Kaistia algarum: one gene and its partner. The main gene of each other region encodes a partner of the protein of the gene in region 2 in a complex. Links are inferred from orthologs where the notes say so. Each region holds a gene or a part of one and is shown on either strand. Other genes may lie near its edges. The genes, in order: OSH05_RS02620 and xseA.

Region 1 (8,415 bases), 910 kb from region 2 along the record:
GCTCATCGCCGATGTGCTGAGCCCAAGCCCGCGCGCGGCGGCCGAAACGCTCCGTTCCCGCAGCAGGGCATCCAACGCCACCAGGAGGTTCAGATCGAGATCCCGCATGCCCCCACCTAGCGAGGCAAGGCGTCAGACGCAAGGGTATGTTCCGCTCGTTGCGTCTGGTGCACATCCCTGAACCGTCCTATCCAAGGGGCTCAACCAAACGGGTCCACCCAATTGTCAGCCATTTCCACTCTGCATCCAGTCCCGCATGCCGAGGACGGTCTATCCGTTCCCCGGCGATATTGGGCTGTCGCTGTCCTGCTCTTGACGTTGGTGCTCGTCGTGCTCGACGGCGCCATCGCCAATGTCGCGCTGCCATCCATTGCCGTATCGCTGGGCGCGCATGCCAGCGACACGGTATGGGTGGTGTCGAGCTACCAGATCGCCGTGCTGGTCGCGCTGCTCCCCTGCGGCGCCCTTGGCGAGATCCATGGTCCTCGGCGGGTCTTTCTCATCGGCGTCGCGATCTTCACCGCGGCCTCCGCAGCCTGCGCCTTTGCCGGAAGCTTGCCCGTGCTCGTCGCCGCCCGGTTCGTGCAGGGAATGGGAGCCGGCGCGATCATGGCTCTCGCGGCGATGAATCTGCGCTTTGCCGTGCCGCAGCGCCTGCTCGGGACCATCATCGGCTTCAACGCGATGACGATTGCCATTTCCGCGGCGGCCGGTCCCGCGATCGCCGGCGCGATCCTCTCCATCGCCCATTGGCCCTGGCTCTTTGCCGTCAACATCCCGATCGGGATCGTCGTCTTGCTCAGTGGCCGGCTGCTCGGTTTCCGGCAGGGCGTCCAGCGACCGTTGAACCGGGCAGCCCTCCTGGCCAACACGGTCATGTTCCTGCTGTTCTTTGCCGGCGCTGATCGGGTCGCCACGGCGCCGGCCAGCGGCATGGCCCTGATCGCCGGCGCAGCTCTGTCCCTTGCCGCGCTGCTCTATCTTGAACGCGGCAGCGCTGCCCCGATCGTGCCCACCGACCTGTTGGCGGAGCCTGCCTTTCGCATCGCCGTGATCGCGTCGGTCAGTTGCTTCACCGGGCAGATGCTCAGCTATGTCGCGCTGCCCTTCTATCTGCAACACACCCTGCAGATGAGCCCGGCCCTCGCGGGGCTGTACATGATGCCCTGGCCGATCGCGACGATCATCCTTGCCCCGATCTCAGGGCGGCTCGCCGACCGAATCCGGACGGCGTGGCTCTGCGCGGTCGGCGGTGGTCTGCTCGCGATCGGCCTGCTCATAGCGGGGTTGTCGCCGCCGGACCCTCGGGCCATCGCCTTCCTGGCCGGAACGATCCTGGCAGGCGCCGGTTTCGGGCTGTTCCAGACTCCGAACAACCGCATCCTGCTTCTTTCCGCGCCCAAGGGTCGAAGCGGCGCCGCAGGCGCCATGCAGGGCACGGCGCGCCTTCTCGGGCAGACGCTCGGGGCGATTTCGATGTCCATCCTGTTCCAGACGGTCCCCGTCGCCACGGCGCCGACTCTGGCGCTGGTCCTGGCCGGCCTATGCGCCGCCGTCGCCGCCCTTGTCAGCCTGACCCGGGCGCGCCATGAGCGGCCCGGCGGATCGACCTAGGGCGCCGGCCTTACGGCCCGATCTCGCCGCTCGCCTGCTGGAAGGCCGGCATGTCCGGCATCGCCACCGCCGGCCGCGCCTCGGAGATTTCCTCCTCATCGTGGTCGCGCAGCAATTGCAGCAGGCGGCGGCGCATGATCATGCCGGGGCGGTCGGAGGGCATGTGCGCCTCGACCTTGCGCTTCATGTCGACCGTGGCGTCGAAATCCGTCGCTTCGAGAATGTCGCGGTCTTCCTCCAGGATCGCGGCATCCCAGGCGATCAGCGCGTCGGTCGGGCAATCCGCTTCGCTGTCGTTGCGATAGAGGATCTGCGCCAGGTGCAGCGTGCCGTCGTCGACGGGCGTCGCGCAGTTGAAGATGATGTGGCGCAGCCCCGAGGGATATTCGATGTCGAGCCGGCGGCAGAACGGCATGAACCATTTGTTGCGCATGTGGCGCTTCGTCGTCGGCGCGTCGGTGCCGGTGATGCGGTAGGCCGGCGGCGGATTGTTGATCTCGACGATGGTCTCGGCCTCGAAGCCGTAGTCTGTCTCGCTGATCTCGTATTTCTCCGGCACGGGCTGGCTGATCTGGCCGAAGGTCGATTTATGCACGAAGGAGAAGTGCGCGTTGTCGAACGAGTTCTCCATGAGGCGCAGCGGCGCCGTCTTCCAGACCTCATGGAATTGCTGGATGCGGCGATAGCCCGGATTGGCGTCCTCGGGCATTTCCGGAATGTCGCCAAGCGGCTCGCCGAGGCAAACCCAAGCATAGCCATAGCGGGCAACGCAGTGAAACGCTTGCACGCCGATGCGCGGCACGATCTGCTCGGGCGAGAATTGCGGCACCTCGATCAGCGCGCCGGTACGGTCATAGGCCCAGCCATGATAGCCGCACACGATCAAATCGCCCTTGCACCAGCCCTTGGAAAGCCGCGCCGTCCGATGGCAGCAGCGATCCATCAGCGCCGCCGGCTCGCCGCTCGAATCGAGGAAGAGCACGATCTTCTCGCCGAGCAGCGTGAACGGCTTCGGCCCGCTTGCGAGATCATCGATGCGGTGCGTCGCATACCAGAAGCGGCGAAGGACGGGTTGGCGCGTGGTGAGCATGGGCGTCCCCTTCGAGAGAGGCGGCGCCCGAGAGGGGGGGCACCGCGAGCGCCCATCTTGAGCGCACGCATCCATGCCTGAGAAGCATCAATTTCAGGCTGGCCTGCTCGCTTCGATGCAATGTCTCAATCCGGCAGCGGGATGAACTCCTTTTCGTCGCCGAACACCTTGTCGAAACGGCCCGCCTTCCAGTCGGCCTTGGCCTGGTCGATGCGCTCCTTGGAGGAGGAGACGAAGTTCCACCAGATGTGGCGCGGGCCGTCCATCGGGGCGCCGCCGACGAGAAGGGCGCGGACCGGCGTTCGGGCCATGACGGTGATCGGATCGCCCGGCCGCAGCACCAGCAACTGCGAACCCTCGAAGACGTCGCCGCCGATCTCGATCGTCCCTTCATAGAGATAGAGCGCCCGCTCGATATGGGCGGCGTCGATCGGCACCGACGCGCCGGGCTGGAGCAGCAATTCGGCGTAGATCGTGTCGGTGAAGGTCTCGACCGGCGAGGTGGCGCCGAAGGCTGAGCCGAGGATGAGGCGAACCTTGGCGCCGCCGTCCTCGATCTCCGGCAGCGCGGCGCTGTCATGATGATGGAACTGCGGCGGCGTTTCCTCATGATCCTTGGGCAGTGCGACCCAAGTCTGGAGCCCGGCGACGGTCCGTTTGTTGGCGCGATGGCGGAATTCCGGGCTGGACCGTTCGGAATGGGCAATGCCGCGTCCAGCTGTCATCCAGTTGACGTCGCCCGGCCGGATCGTCGCCTCGACCCCGGTCGAATCCCGGTGAACGATCTCGCCGTCGAAGAGATAGGTGACGGTCGCGAGCCCGATATGCGGGTGAGGGCGTACGTCGAGGCCCTCGCCGAGCGCGAGTTCCCCGGGCCCCATCTGGTCGAGGAAGATGAACGGGCCGACCATCCGACGCTTTACGGTCGGCAAGGCACGGCGAACGGTGAAGCCGCCGATATCGACCGTGCGCGGAACGACGACGAGTTCGATCGCATCGCTCGATGCGGCATCGCCGAAGACGGGGTCGGGATCGATGGAGGTCATAGTGTCTCTCCTTGTGTCAGGAGAGAATAGGCCGATGGCGGACCCGTCGGAAGGCCGACGAATGGCGACGGCCTGTTCAGCGTTTCGTCACTCGACGTCGAGCGGTTCCGTGCCGATCGCCTCGCCGCCGGCGCCGGTGCGGATTTTCTCGACCTTGGCCTCGGCCTGCTTCAACAGCGCCTCGCAGTGCTTCTTCAGCACCTCGCCGCGTTCGTAGATCTTGATCGATTCCTCGAGCGGCACGTCGCCGCGTTCCAGATGGCCGACGATCGTCTCCAGTTCGGCGAGCGCCTTTTCGAAGGAAAGGCCGGAAGTCGCGGCGGCGTCGGACATGGTTCGTTCTCCGGTTCGTTGGGCCTCTTTTCGGCGATCTCGCGGGCGGGCGCAAGCTAGAGCGAGCCGGCGCGCCAACGGGCTTGATGGAGATCAAGGCGAACGATTGCCCTTGAGCAACGTTGTTTCGTCATGGCTTGTCCCGGGTAGCGGCGGCAGGCATTGCAGAAGGAAGGATGCCGGGATGGAACAGGTCAAGGTGCCGAGGCACGCTTATGTCCTCGTTTGCGATGGTGGCAAGGCGCTGCTGTTTCGCAATGATGGCGATGCCGAGCTGATCAATCTCACGGCTATCGAGCATTTCGCCGAATTCGAGCCGGCGACGCATGATCTCGGAACGGATCGGCCCGGCCGGGTCTATCAATCGCATGGCACCGCCCGCAGTGCCGTCGAGCAGCCGGATTATCACGAGGCCGGCGAGGCGTCGTTCCTCGGTGACGTGGCGAAGGAACTGGGCCGGCTCGTCGAGGCGGAGAAGACCCAGGCCATAATCGTCATCGCCCCGCCCAAGGCGCTCGGTATCCTCCGACCGCATTTCAGCCCGGCGGTGAAGGCCGCAATCACGGCCGAGATCGGCAAGGACCTCGCCCATCTGCCAACGAACGAAATCGAGAAGCATCTCGCGGGGTGATCAACCCGAGCCAGCCGCCATCAGCGCCTCGACATGGACGGCGACCGATTGCGACAGCGCCTTGAGGTCATAGCCGCCTTCCAGAACGCTGACGACGCGGCCGCCGAAATGGGCCTCGGCCCGGTCGACCAGCGCCTTCGTCACCCAGGCGTAGTCCTCTTCGACGAGTTCGAGCCCGCCGAGTGGATCGCGCTCATGGGCGTCGAAGCCGGCGGAGACGATCAGGAGGTCGGGCGCGAAATCGTCGAGTGCCGGCAGGATGATCGCCTCAAAGGCAGCGCGGAAGGCCTCGCCATCGGCACCAGGCGGCAGCGGCGCGTTGAAAATGTTGCCGGCGCCGGTCTCGGACGTGGCGCCGGTGCCGGGATAGAGCGGCATCTGGTGTGTCGAGGCGTAGAGGACCGAAGGATCGTCCCAGAAGATCGCCTGCGTCCCATTGCCATGGTGGACATCGAAATCGACGATCGCGACGCGCTTCAGTCCGTGCCGGTGCTGGGCGTGGCGCGCGGCGATCGCCGCCTGGTTGAAGAAACAGAAGCCCATGGCGCGCTCCGGCTCGGCATGATGTCCGGGCGGTCGCATGGCGCAGAAGGCATTGCGAACCTCGCCGGAAAGCACCGCGTCGACCGCGTCGCAGGCGCCGCCGACGGCAATCAGCGCCGCCTCCAGCGTCTTCGGCGAAAGCACCGTATCGGCATCGATGCGCGCGAGTCCCTCGGATGGGCTCGCATGGCGCATCGCCTCCAGATGGGAGAGCGGATGGCAGAGGAGCACCGTGTCGACATCGCACATTCGCGCCTCGCGGCGTACGAGCCCATCGAAACGCGGTTCCGCCAGGATCGCCTCCACGGCGAGAATGCGTTCCGGCCGTTCCGGATGTCCGAAGGGAACGAGGTGTCTCGCGAAGACGGGGTGATGAATGAGAAGCGTCGCCATCGTCTCTCCCGAAGCGCCGGTCTGCGGCCCGAGCGGTTGTAGCAGGCGGCGCGCGGCTCAGCGAGCTTTCCGCATATAGGCGACGATCGTGTCGCGGGCGATCGGTGATCGAAGGCGTTCGCCATTGGCGCTCGCCTCCTGGTCGATCCGGGCAAGAATCTCGCGCCGGTCGCCTCGGATTAGCCGCCGCGCCGCGCCGACGGCCTCCTTCGGCCGCGAGGCGAGACGGCCGGCGATCTCCAGGGCCGTCGGCTCCACCAGCTCCGCCGCGACGATGCGATTGACGAGGCCGGATTCCTGCGCGCGCTGCGCGTCGAAGCGCTCACCGAGCACGAGGAATTCGAAGGCGCGCTGCTGGCCCATCGCGCGTGGCGCCAGAAGCGTCGATGCCGCATCGGGGATAAGGCCAAGCTCGACGAACGTCGCCTCGAAGGCGGACCATTCGCTGGCGACGACATAATCGCAGTGGAGAAGGACGGTCGCGCCGAGGCCGATGGCGAGGCCGTCGACGGCGGCGACGATCGGCTTCTCGACGGTGGCAAGCGTCTTGAGAAACCGCGCGACGCCGTCGTCCATGCGGCCGGAATCGGCAAAGCCGAGCAGCTCGCGCAAGTCCGAGCCAACCGAGAAGCAGCCGGGCGATCCGGCGAGCACAAAGGCCCGGATCCGGCCATCCCGCTCACCGAGCACCAGCGCATCGGCGGCGGCTGCCAGCATAGCCACCGTCAGAGCGTTCTCTGCCTCCGGCCGGTCGAAACGAATGACCGTAACCCCGGCGCGCGTATCGACTTCGATCGCTGCGCTCATGCGATCTTCCGTCCCACCACCATGATTCCGTCCGCGTTCGGTCGCCTTCCGCCCCGTGCCCCCCGGCCAAGGCTCCCAAGGGGCGGCACGCTGCGGCAATACGTCAATCAATTCAAGTCGCAAAAAAGCAATAGAGGCTGGAACACGCTTGACGCGCGGCCCCTGACGGCGCTTTGACGGGTTTCCGCCAAGAGTTGGATGGAAAACGCGTGGCTATCACGATCCTGAGAGCAATGGACGAACCCGAGGCGATCGACGCGGCCGTGGCGGCGCTGGCGCGCGGCGAACTCGTCGCTATGCCAACCGAGACCGTCTATGGGCTGGCAGCCGATGCTGCGAACGGCGAGGCGGTGGCGCGCATCTATGCCGCGAAGGGGCGGCCGCGATTCAATCCGCTGATCGCTCATGTCGCCGACTTCGCGGGGGCCGAGGCGCTGGTCCATTTCGACGTACTGTCGCGCCAGATCGCCGAAGCGTTCTGGCCTGGGCCGCTGACGCTCGTCCTGCCCAGGCGCGAGGGCGCCGCGGTTTCCGATCTCGTGACGGCCGGCCTCGACACGCTGGCGATCCGCATTCCGGCCCATCCGGTCGCGCATTCCCTTCTTGCTGCCTTTGGCGGTCCGCTCGCAGCTCCAAGCGCCAACCGCTCCGGCCATGTCAGCGCTACCACCGCGGCGCATGTCGCCGCCGATCTCGGCGACGCCGTCTCGGTCGTGCTCGATGCCGGCCCGAGTGCCGTGGGTGTCGAGTCGACGATCCTGAAGGTCGAGGGCGATGAGATCTATCTGCTTCGGGCCGGCGGCGTGCCGCGCGAGGCGATCGAGGCGCTGACAGGGAGGGCCGTGCACGTCGCCGCGCTTGGCGAGGGGCAAGCCCCGACGTCGCCTGGACAATTGCTGTCGCATTACGCACCCGGCGCTGCAGTCCGCCTCGACGCCGGCGATGTGCGGCCTGGCGAGGGGCTGCTGGCCTTCGGGCAGGACTTGCCGCCGGGTTCGGACAAGGCGGCAGTGATCATCAATCTCAGTCCGCGCGGCGACCTGGTCGAGGCAGCCGCGCGCCTCTTCTCAGCCTTGCGCGAACTGGACGGCAAGGCCGAGACGATCGCGGTCATGCCGATCCCTGCTACCGGGCTAGGGGAGGCGATCGCCGACCGATTGAAACGCGCCGCCGCGCCGCGAGCGACTTAGCCGCTCTACTCCCCGAATTCCGGGCCTCTGGCTGAATAATGCTTCTCGTCGCGCCAGCGTTTCATCATCGCTTCGAGTTCCGGATCGATGATTTCGGGCAGCACGATCCGCAGCGTCACCAGCAGATCGCCATGGCCGCCGGAGGCGGTCGAGAGGCCCTTGCCCTTGAGGCGAAGGACGCGGCCACCATTGGAGCCGGCCGGCACGGTCAGCGTGACCGAACCGCCGAGCGTCGGCACGCGCACCTTGGCTCCGAGGACCGCCTCATCGAGCGATATCGGCAGATCGACCCGCAGATTGTCGCCTTCGACCTTGAATAGCGGATGCGGCACGAAGTCGACGGCAACCACCGCGTCGCCGGCCGGTCCGCCATCCGGACTGGCCCAGCCCTGGCCACGCAGGCGAATCTTGCCGCCGGATCGCGTCCCGGCTGGAACGGCGATTTCCATCGTCTTGCCGGTTGGAAGCTCGACCCGCGCCTTCTCGCCATTGACGATCTGCTCAAGCGTCACCGCGACATTGGCGGCCACGTCCTCGCCGCGGCTGCGGCGCGGCGCACGGCCACCCTGGCTGCCGAAGGGCGAGCCACCGCCGAAATCGGAATGACCGCCCCGGCCGCCGAAGCCGCCAAAGCCACCGAGAATATCGTTCAGGATATCGTCGCTGCCGGGCGCGGCGCCCGGCCCGCCGCTGGACCAGCGAAAGCTGCGCCCACCTGCACCGGCGCCGGCCGCGCGAGGATCGAAACCGGAGAAGTCCTCGAACCCG
Region 2 (8,696 bases):
GAAGCGCCGCGAAGGCGGCCTTGCCACTTCCCGCCCGCGCGCTTTGGGCAACCCAGCCGGCGAGGAAGCCCGGCGAGGTCCAGCGCGTCGCCGGATCGGCGTCATCTTCCAATTGCTTCAGCCAGTCGCGATGGTTCTTCGCAAAGCGCGGCTCCGTAGTGAGGTCGACCAGTTTGCCGTCCCGCACCGTCTGGATCACGAGTGGCGCGGCGCTGCAGGCGTAGCAATCGAACGCATAGAGGAAGGCATTGTCGACGGTGACGATCTCCGCGACGCCGTCATTGTCGAGGTCCTGGAGATAGAAGCCATCGCCATCGAACGAGCCGACCTCGACCGTGACCCAGCCCTTCGCGGTCTTGTCGGCGATGACGATCTGCGAGCAACAATGGGCGCCGCCCGTATAGCTCGAGAAATAGACTTCCTTGGCATCATTGGCCGGGTCGATCTCGACGATCGACGCGCTCGCCGCCGGCACGTCCATGCCGGAGGCGACCCCGACATATTCGAGCACCTGCTGCCCGCCGACGCTGACCTGCAGCACGGGAACGTCGAGATTGGGATCGACCTTGGGGCGCCGTTCCTCGAAGACGCGGGCGGTTATGCCCGAATCCGTCACCGAGGCGTCCGTTGCACCGTCGGCAAATTCGGTCGTTGGATAGGCGGGCGCATCCTCCTCGTCCTCGGCTCTAGCCGGCGTGCCGAGCAGGAGGGCATAAACAGAGGCGAAAAGCACCAGCGTCCGGATCGCGGCAAGGCCGGCGGTCGGTTTGAGGATCACCGGAAGTCTCCCGAATCGAACGTTCCTGAATCTAGGCGCGGATTCCACGCCGGGAAAGCGGCATCAAAGCGGCGCGACTTGATGATGGCTGGTAGCTGCGCCTATGAACATGGGGACCGACCCGCTCTCCGAGGCCAACCCATGACATCTGCGAAACTGCTCCGTACCGGTGGCCAGCTCATCGTCGACATGCTGGCGGCGAACGGCGTCGAGCGGCTGTTCACCGTGCCCGGCGAGAGCTTCCTCGCTGTCCTCGACGCGCTGTACGAATCGCCGATCGGGGTCACCAATGCGCGGCATGAGGGCGGCGCGGCGATGATGGCGGAGGCCTGGGGCAAGCTCACCGGCCGGCCCGGCGTCGCGATCGTGACCCGCGGCCCCGGCGCGACGAACGCAGCGAGCGGCCTTCATGTCGCGATGCAGGATTCGACGCCCATGATCCTGTTGGTCGGCCAGATCGCGCGCGGCCATCGCGACCGCGAGGCGTTCCAGGAACTCGACTATCGCCGCGTCTTCTCCGGCGTGGTGAAATGGGTTGCCGAGATCGACGAGGCGGCGCGCATTCCGGAAATGCTGTCGCGGGCCTTCCATGTCGCCATGTCCGGCCGCCCCGGCCCCGTGGTGCTCGCCTTGCCGGAGGACATGCTGCGCGATCCGGTCGAGGTGACGTTGCCGGCCCCCTTCGAGCCGACCGAGACCTATCCGGGCCTGACGCAGACCGCGCAATTGCAGAAGCTGCTCTGGGCCGCGGAAAGGCCGTTCGTCATCGCCGGCGGCTCGCGCTGGAGCGACAAGGCCATCGCCTCGCTGCAGCGCTTCGCCGAGCGCTTCGACCTGCCCGTCGGCGTCTCCTTCCGCCGGCAGGGACTGTTTGACCATGAACACCCCAACTATGCGGGCGATGTTGGCATCGGCATCAATCCGGCGCTCGCGCGGCGGATCCGCGAGGCCGACCTGCTGCTGCTCCTCGGCGGCCGGTTCGGAGAGGTGCCGTCCTCATCCTATTCGCTGATCGACGTGCCCGAGCCGCGTCAGGCGCTGGTTCATGTCCATGCTAGTGCCGAGGAACTCGGCCGGATCTATCGTCCGACGCTGGCCATCCATGCGAGCCCGAACGGCTTCGCCTCGCAGCTGGAAGTCGTGCATCCGCCCGTTACCATCGGCTGGAGCGAGGCGACCCGCGCGGCCAATGCCGAATATCGTGCCTGGTCGGAACCGGCGCCGCGCTCGGTCGGCGGCGTCGAGCTGGGCGCGGTGATGGCCCATCTGCGCGCAAGCCTTCCGGCCGACGCGATCCTCACCAATGGCGCCGGCAATTATGCCGGCTGGCTGCATCGCTATTACCGCTTCCGCCGGCCCGGCACGCAGCTGGCGCCGACCTCGGGCTCGATGGGCTATGGCGTGCCCGCGGCCATCGCGGCGAAGCTGCGTCATCCGGAGCGAACTGTGATCGCGCTGGCCGGCGACGGCTGCTTCCAGATGACCGGCCAGGAACTCGCCACCGCCGTGCAGGAAGGCGCCGCGATCGTCGTGATCGTCGCCGACAACCAGATGTACGGCACCATCCGGGCCCATCAGGAGCGGAGCTATCCCGGCCGGGTCGAAGCCACCGCCCTCGTCAATCCTGATTTCGCCGCGCTGGCAAAGGCCTATGGCGGACATGGCGAGACGGTGCGAACCACGGAGGAGTTCGCGCCAGCCCTCGAACGGGCGCTGGCCAGCGGCAAGCCGGCGCTCCTGCATCTCCATACCGATCCGGAGGCGATATCCCCATCCGCGACGCTGAGCGGGCTGGGGGCGAAGCGCGGATCGAAGGCCTAGAACAGGCTCTCCTGCGACGCCGCCTTCGGTTTCGTCCGGCTCTTTGGCTTCGGCGGCACGGGCGAGCCGACGGCCACGGCGCTCAGCTTGCCGTCCTGCAACTCGATCGTCAGCGCGTCACCGGGCGCAACCGTGGCGGCAAGGCGAACCGGGGCTCCGGCGGCATCGGTCACCAGCGCATAGCCACGCGCAAGCACGCTTTTATAAGAGAGCGTATCCACGAGGCGCGAGGCGCGATCGAAGCGGTCTCGGCTTCTCTCGACGATCCGCGCGAAGGCACGCCCGCCGCGCTCGTCGGCCTGGCGGAGGCGCTCGCGGCCTCGCGCCACGCGCTCGCCGAGCGGCTCGATCCGCAGCCGGCCAGCCAGACGGGCAAAGGCCGCGCGCTTGCGTTCGGCATGGACAACCAGCGCCCTGCCCTGCCGCGCCGAAAGCGCGTCCAGCCGCTCCTCCGCGCGGGCAACGAGACGGCCGAGTGAAGCGGGATTCAGTCGTCCCGCCGAGCGCTCCAGCCGGGCGCGATGGGCGAGCGTATTGGCGGAAAGGCTGCGCCCGAGGCGCGCCGACACCTCGTCGAACGAGCGGCGCGGCACGGCGAGCAGATCGTCGAGCCTCGGCAGCGCGCGGACGGCGGCGCGCAGATCGCGCCTGCGACCCTCGACATGGCGCAGCATGGCGCCGTCGAGGCGGCGCGCGAGATCGGCGACCGTGCCGACCAGTTCCGAGCGCACCGGCACCGCCATCTCGGCCGCGCCGGTCGGCGTCGGTGCACGCAGATCGGCGGCGAAATCGATCAAGGTCGTATCGGTCTCGTGGCCGACGGCCGAGATCAGCGGGATATCGGAGGCGGCCGCGGCGCGAACGACGATTTCCTCGTTGAAGCCCCAGAGATCTTCAAGGCTGCCGCCGCCGCGCGCGACGATCAGCACGTCCGGCCGTGGGATCGGCCCACCGGGCGCGATCGCATTGAAGCCGGCGATCACCGCCGCGACCTCAGCGGCCGAGGTCTCGCCCTGGACGCGCACCGGCCAGACCAGAACCTTGACCGGGAAGCGATCGGCAAGGCGGTGCAGGATATCGCGGATGACAGCGCCGGTCGGCGAGGTGACCACGCCGATCACGCGCGGCAGATAGGGGATGGGGCGCTTGCGGGCGCTCTCGAACAGACCCTCGGCGGCGAGCCTTCGGCGGCGCTCTTCCAGCAGCGCCATCAGCGCGCCGACGCCGGCCGGTTCCAACTGTTCGATGACGATCTGGTATTTCGACGAGCCCGGGAAGGTGGTGAGCTTGCCGGTCGCGATCACCTCCATGCCCTCTTCGGGACGGAAGCGGATGCGGCCGAAATTGCCCTTCCAGATCACCGCCTCGATCTTGGCGCGGTCGTCTTTGAGCGCGAAATAGGCATGGCCGGAGGAATGCGGCCCGCGATAGCCGGAAATCTCGCCGCGCACGCGGACATAGCCATAGGCCTCCTCGACGGTGCGCTTCAGCGCCAGCGAGATTTCGGAGACGGAATATTCGGTGGCGTTGGACGGGGATTCGGGCATGGGGTCCTCCACTCCTGAATGCCCGCCGTCTCCGCGCCGGTCAAGCCAGGCGTTGCCAGCAATGGGACTTGCGGCCCGGACGCGGCTTGCGTATCGCTCGCTTATGTCCCGCTACGATTTCACCTCACAAAGGCTGTTCCTCGACGCCGACCTCGGTGCCAGTGAGACCGTGCCGCTCGATCGCGACCAGGCGAATTATCTGGTCAATGTCCTGCGCCTGAGCCCCGGCGCCGGGGTCCTCGTCTTCAACGGGCGCGACGGCGAATGGCGCGCCGCGCTGGAGGGCGATCGCAAGCGTGCCGCGCTCCGCATCGAGGACCAGACGCGCGAACAGACGCGGCCGCCGGACCTGCACTATCTCTTCGCGCCGCTGAAGCAGGCGCGGCTCGACTACATGGTGCAGAAGGCGGTCGAGATGGGCGCCGGAAGGCTGCGGCCGGTGATCACGCGGCATACCCAGGTGCATCGGCTGAATGGCGAAAGGCTGCGCGCCAACGCCATCGAGGCGGCCGAGCAATGCGGCATCCTGACGATTCCCGCGATCGACGAGCCGGTGGCGCTCGGCGATGTGCTGGCGCGCTGGACTGCCGAATCCGGCGAGCGGCGGATCCTGTTCTGCGACGAGGACGAGACCGGCGCCGATCCAGCGGCGCGGCTCCGGGCCCTGCCACCCGCCCCGATCGCCGTTCTGATCGGACCCGAAGGCGGCTTCTCGGCGGAGGAGCGGGCGCTGCTGGCGAGCCTGCCCTTCGTCACGCCGATCGCGCTCGGACCGCGCATCCTCAGAGCCGACACGGCGGCGGTAGCGGCCCTGGCGCTGGTTCAAGCCGCGATCGGCGACTGGCGGAGTTGAAGGCCTATTTCGACAGGCGGAGCTTGTTCATGTCCTCGGCAATCTGAGAGAAGGCGGCGAGAAGGGCCGCTGAATCGGCGGCGTCGTAGAAATTTCCGTCGTTGGACGCACAGTTCTTCAGCATTGTCTTCGCCTCGGTCGCGCCCGAGATCGAACTGTCGAGCGCGTAGGCAACCGTGAAGACCTCGATGTTCTTCGCCTTGATATTGTTGCAGAGCTCGGTCGTCCAAGTGTTGGTCTGCGTCGCGATCTTGGTCGAGCCGTCGGAATTCGTGCCGGGGCTCTTATCGTGACGTCCGAAGCTGGTGCTGGTCTTGTTGGTGGTCGTGTTGCGCAGAACGGTGTTGAAACCGTCCGTCATCAGAACGAGCGCCTTGCTTGGATTGATGTTGCGACCGGAGCTGTCATAGGCAGCCGCCTCGGTGAGCGGGACGGCGGAGGATAAGGCGTTGAAGCCCCAAGCAAGTCCCGAAGGGATATAGGTGTTGTCCTTGGCCGTCAGACCGGAAATCGTGCTCTTGACCGTCGCAACATTGGTAGTCAGCGGGATCATCTGGCTGTTGCAGGTCAGATCGATATAGCCCGGATAGACGCGGGATGAATTGTCGTCCGTGACGTTGTCCGGATAATTGGGCGAGCCAACGCAGCCTGAGAAGACGTGCGGAGTCGTCTTGGCTGCATAGCAGGTTCCCTTCTTTGGCGGATCATAGGTGACGGTGTGCGAAGCCGTGCAGGTCGTCGTCGAGCAGGTCGTGGTATAGGGAACGCCGTCGCTATATTTGGTGCAGCTCGTCTTGGTCGTAGTCGACTTGTCGCAGACCGTGGCGCTGGTGACATCGGGATCGCAATAGGCATCCTTGGTCGTATTGTAGTCGTCGGGAACACTGACCCAAGGCTGCGTGCGGTTGGCGACACCGATATTGACGTATTGTCCGTATGGGATCACGGCGATCTTGACGTCGGCCTTGGGGTCGGCGGTGATCTTGGTAACCAGATCGGTCGCCGCCTGCTTGAGGCTCGACATCTTCGTTGCCGGCTGGTTCATCGACGCCGTCGTATCCAGCACCAGCGCCACTTCGAGCTTGTTGATGCTACGCACCGCCTGGCTGGCGACCGCGATCGGCAGGCTTGAGACGCCAAGGATGCTGGCGACCGTCGTCGGGACGGTGCCGGACACGGTGACGTCGATCTTGCCGCCCGCCTGCGAGAAGCTGGCGATCTTCCAGCTACCGATCGTCTGGTCCTTGAGCTGGGTATTGACCCAGTCCGTTATCATCGCCTTGGCGGCATCGTCGGACATGGACGATTTGGAGCCCACCGCGATCAGGGCCGAGTCGAGCGCATCGGCCATGCGTGACCTGGCGACGCTCGCCCGCCCATAGTCAACCGCTGCGCCCGTGGCGCCGAGAAGCGGTATGGCGGCAAGCGCAAAGGCAACCGCCACATTGCCCCGGCGATCCCGGCGAAAGAAATCGAAAAACCACATGGTCCAGCCCGCGCATCCAACCCGAATGCGGTCGATATGCGAGCTGAACCAGTAAACGAGACCTTAACAAATAATATTGGATTTAAACTTGATAAAGACCTCATTTAATCCAATTGCGATAATCCTTACTATCGATTCATAGATCGATAACCATACGCTCCTCGCTCATTCGCGCAGCGATGGAACGTCTCTGAAGAAGGCGAGCGCTTCCGGATTGGCGAGGGCTTCCTGGTTCTTGACCGGGCGGCCATGCACCACCTCGCGAACGGCCAGTTCGACGATCTTGCCGGACTTGGTGCGCGGGATGTCGGGAACCGCGACGATGCGGGCCGGCACGTGGCGCGGTGTGCAGCCGGTGCGGATGCGGGTGCGGATCACCGCCTGCAGCGCGTCGTCGAGGTCGATACCTTCGCGCAGGCGCACGAACAGCACGACGCGGACATCATGGTCCCAGTCCTGGCCGATTGCCAAGGCTTCCAGGACTTCCGGAATCTGCTCGACCTGGTTGTAGATCTCGGCGGTGCCGATGCGGACGCCGCCGGGATTGAGCGTCGCATCGGAACGGCCATGGATAACCAGGCCGCCATGCTCCGTCCATTCGGCGAAATCGCCATGACACCAGACATTGTCGAAGCGCTCGAAATAGGCGGCGTGATAGCGCGCGCCGTCCGGATCGTTCCAGAAGCCGACCGGCATGGACGGAAACGCCTTACGGCAGACGAGTTCGCCCTTGCCGGCATCCATATGCCGTCCGTCATCGTCCCAGACATCGACGGCGAGGCCGAGACCCGGCCCCTGGATCTCGCCCTTCCAGGCCGGCTTGCCCGGAATGCCGAGCACGAAGCAGGAGACGATGTCGGTGCCGCCCGAGATTGAGGCCAGATGAATGTCGTGCCTGATGCCCTCATAGACGAAGGCGAAGCTCTCCGGCGAGAGCGGTGAGCCGGTCGACGTCATCATGGCCAGCGACGAGAGGTCATGCGTCTCGATGGGGCGCAGGCCCGCCTTGGCGACGCTGTCGATGAACTTCGCCGAAGTGCCGAAAAGCGTCATGCGCTCGGCGTCAGCATAGTCGAACAGGATGTTGCCGCTCGGATGGAAGGGCGAGCCGTCATAGAGCAGCAGCGTCGCGCCGGTGGCGAGGCCCGAGGCAAGCCAGTTCCACATCATCCAGCCGCAGGTCGTGAAATAGAACAGCCGGTCGCCCTCGCCGATGCCGCAATGGAGATGGATCTCCTTCAGATGCTGCAGCAATGTCCCACCGGCGGAATGGACGATGCATTTCGGCACGCCCGTCGTTCCGGACGAGAACATGATGTAGAGCGGATGCGAAAACGGCATCGACACGGTCTCGACCGGCTTCGCCAAGTAAGGCTCCAACGCCACACGGAACGTGACCGCATGAGGCAAGCCGGCGGCGACGGCATCCGCCGTGCCGATATAGGGAACGATCAGCACCTGCGCCGCTGTCGGCAGTTGCGGCACGATCTCGGCCAGCTTCGGGGCGAGGTCGATCGTCTTGCCGGCGTAATAATAGCCATCGCAGGCAACGAACACCTTGGGCTCGATCTGGCCGAAACGGTCGAGCACGCCGCGCGGGCCGAAATCCGGCGAGCAGGAGGAGAACACCGCGCCGATCGAGGCGGTCGCCAGCATCAGCGCGATCGTCTCCGGCCGGTTGGGCATCATGGCGGCGACGCGGTCTCCCGGCTCGACACCGGACGCGCGAAGCCATTGCTGCAGGCGCGAGACGAGATCATGCAGCTCGTTCCAGGAGAGCCGACGTCGCACGCGGTCCTCACCCCAGAACACCAGCGCGTCGTCTGTGCCGTGCCGGCGCAGCAGATTGGCGGCGAAATTCAGCTTGGCATCGGGAAAGAAGCGGGCGCCCGGCATCTGGTCGCCAGCGACGAGGCGTCGCTCGCCCTTGTCGCCGGAAACGCCGCAGAAATCCCAGACGAGGTCCCAGAACGCGGCTCGGTCCTCGATGGACCAGGCATGGAGCGCGTCGTGATCGGGCAACGCACGTCCGGCCCGCGTCGCGGCAGCCGCGCGGAATCGCGTCATCGGATGGCGGCGCATGCGCTCTTCGGACGGCGTCCACAGGGGCGAGGATTCCATAAGCATCTCACACGGTCCGAGGCGCCGGAAACCTCCGGCAGGAATGCATTGCGGTGCGGCACAAATGCGCCACAGAACCATTGGATAACC

The links.
Region 1: the proteins of xseA (region 2) and OSH05_RS02620 are in contact, whole or in part, in a cryo-EM structure (PDB 8TXR), measured with the Escherichia coli proteins. The link is inferred for Kaistia algarum from one-to-one orthologs.

The regions. Positions count from the first base shown.
Region 1 is NZ_JAPKNJ010000001.1:501,674-510,088, reverse strand. The notes cover bases 2,461-5,133. They hold OSH05_RS02620 (exodeoxyribonuclease VII small subunit), read right to left. Parts: upstream 4,084-5,133; coding sequence 3,838-4,083; downstream 2,461-3,837. Other genes in these bases: OSH05_RS02610 (histone deacetylase family protein), read right to left, coding at 4,715-5,133; OSH05_RS02615 (baeRF12 domain-containing protein), read left to right, coding at 4,268-4,714; OSH05_RS02625 (pirin family protein), read right to left, coding at 2,830-3,750; OSH05_RS02630 (aromatic ring-hydroxylating dioxygenase subunit alpha), read right to left, coding at 2,461-2,704. Also shown: OSH05_RS02640 (LysR family transcriptional regulator), read right to left, coding at 1-108; OSH05_RS02635 (MFS transporter), read left to right, coding at 307-1,614; more of OSH05_RS02630, read right to left, coding at 1,625-2,460; more of OSH05_RS02610, read right to left, coding at 5,134-5,650; OSH05_RS02605 (enoyl-CoA hydratase-related protein), read right to left, coding at 5,708-6,457; OSH05_RS02600 (L-threonylcarbamoyladenylate synthase), read left to right, coding at 6,691-7,647; OSH05_RS02595 (DnaJ C-terminal domain-containing protein), read right to left, coding at 7,653-8,415. UniProt on the Escherichia coli protein: Bidirectionally degrades single-stranded DNA into large acid-insoluble oligonucleotides, which are then degraded further into small acid-soluble oligonucleotides.
Region 2 is NZ_JAPKNJ010000001.1:1,413,126-1,421,821, forward strand. The notes cover bases 1,872-4,825. They hold xseA (exodeoxyribonuclease VII large subunit), read right to left. Parts: upstream 4,147-4,825; coding sequence 2,596-4,146; downstream 1,872-2,595. Other genes in these bases: OSH05_RS06830 (thiamine pyrophosphate-binding protein), read left to right, coding at 1,872-2,599; OSH05_RS06840 (16S rRNA (uracil(1498)-N(3))-methyltransferase), read left to right, coding at 4,250-4,825. Also shown: OSH05_RS06825 (hypothetical protein), read right to left, coding at 1-778; more of OSH05_RS06830, read left to right, coding at 920-1,871; more of OSH05_RS06840, read left to right, coding at 4,826-4,999; OSH05_RS06845 (pilus assembly protein TadG-related protein), read right to left, coding at 5,004-6,443; OSH05_RS06850 (acetoacetate--CoA ligase), read right to left, coding at 6,651-8,606. UniProt on the Escherichia coli protein: Bidirectionally degrades single-stranded DNA into large acid-insoluble oligonucleotides, which are then degraded further into small acid-soluble oligonucleotides.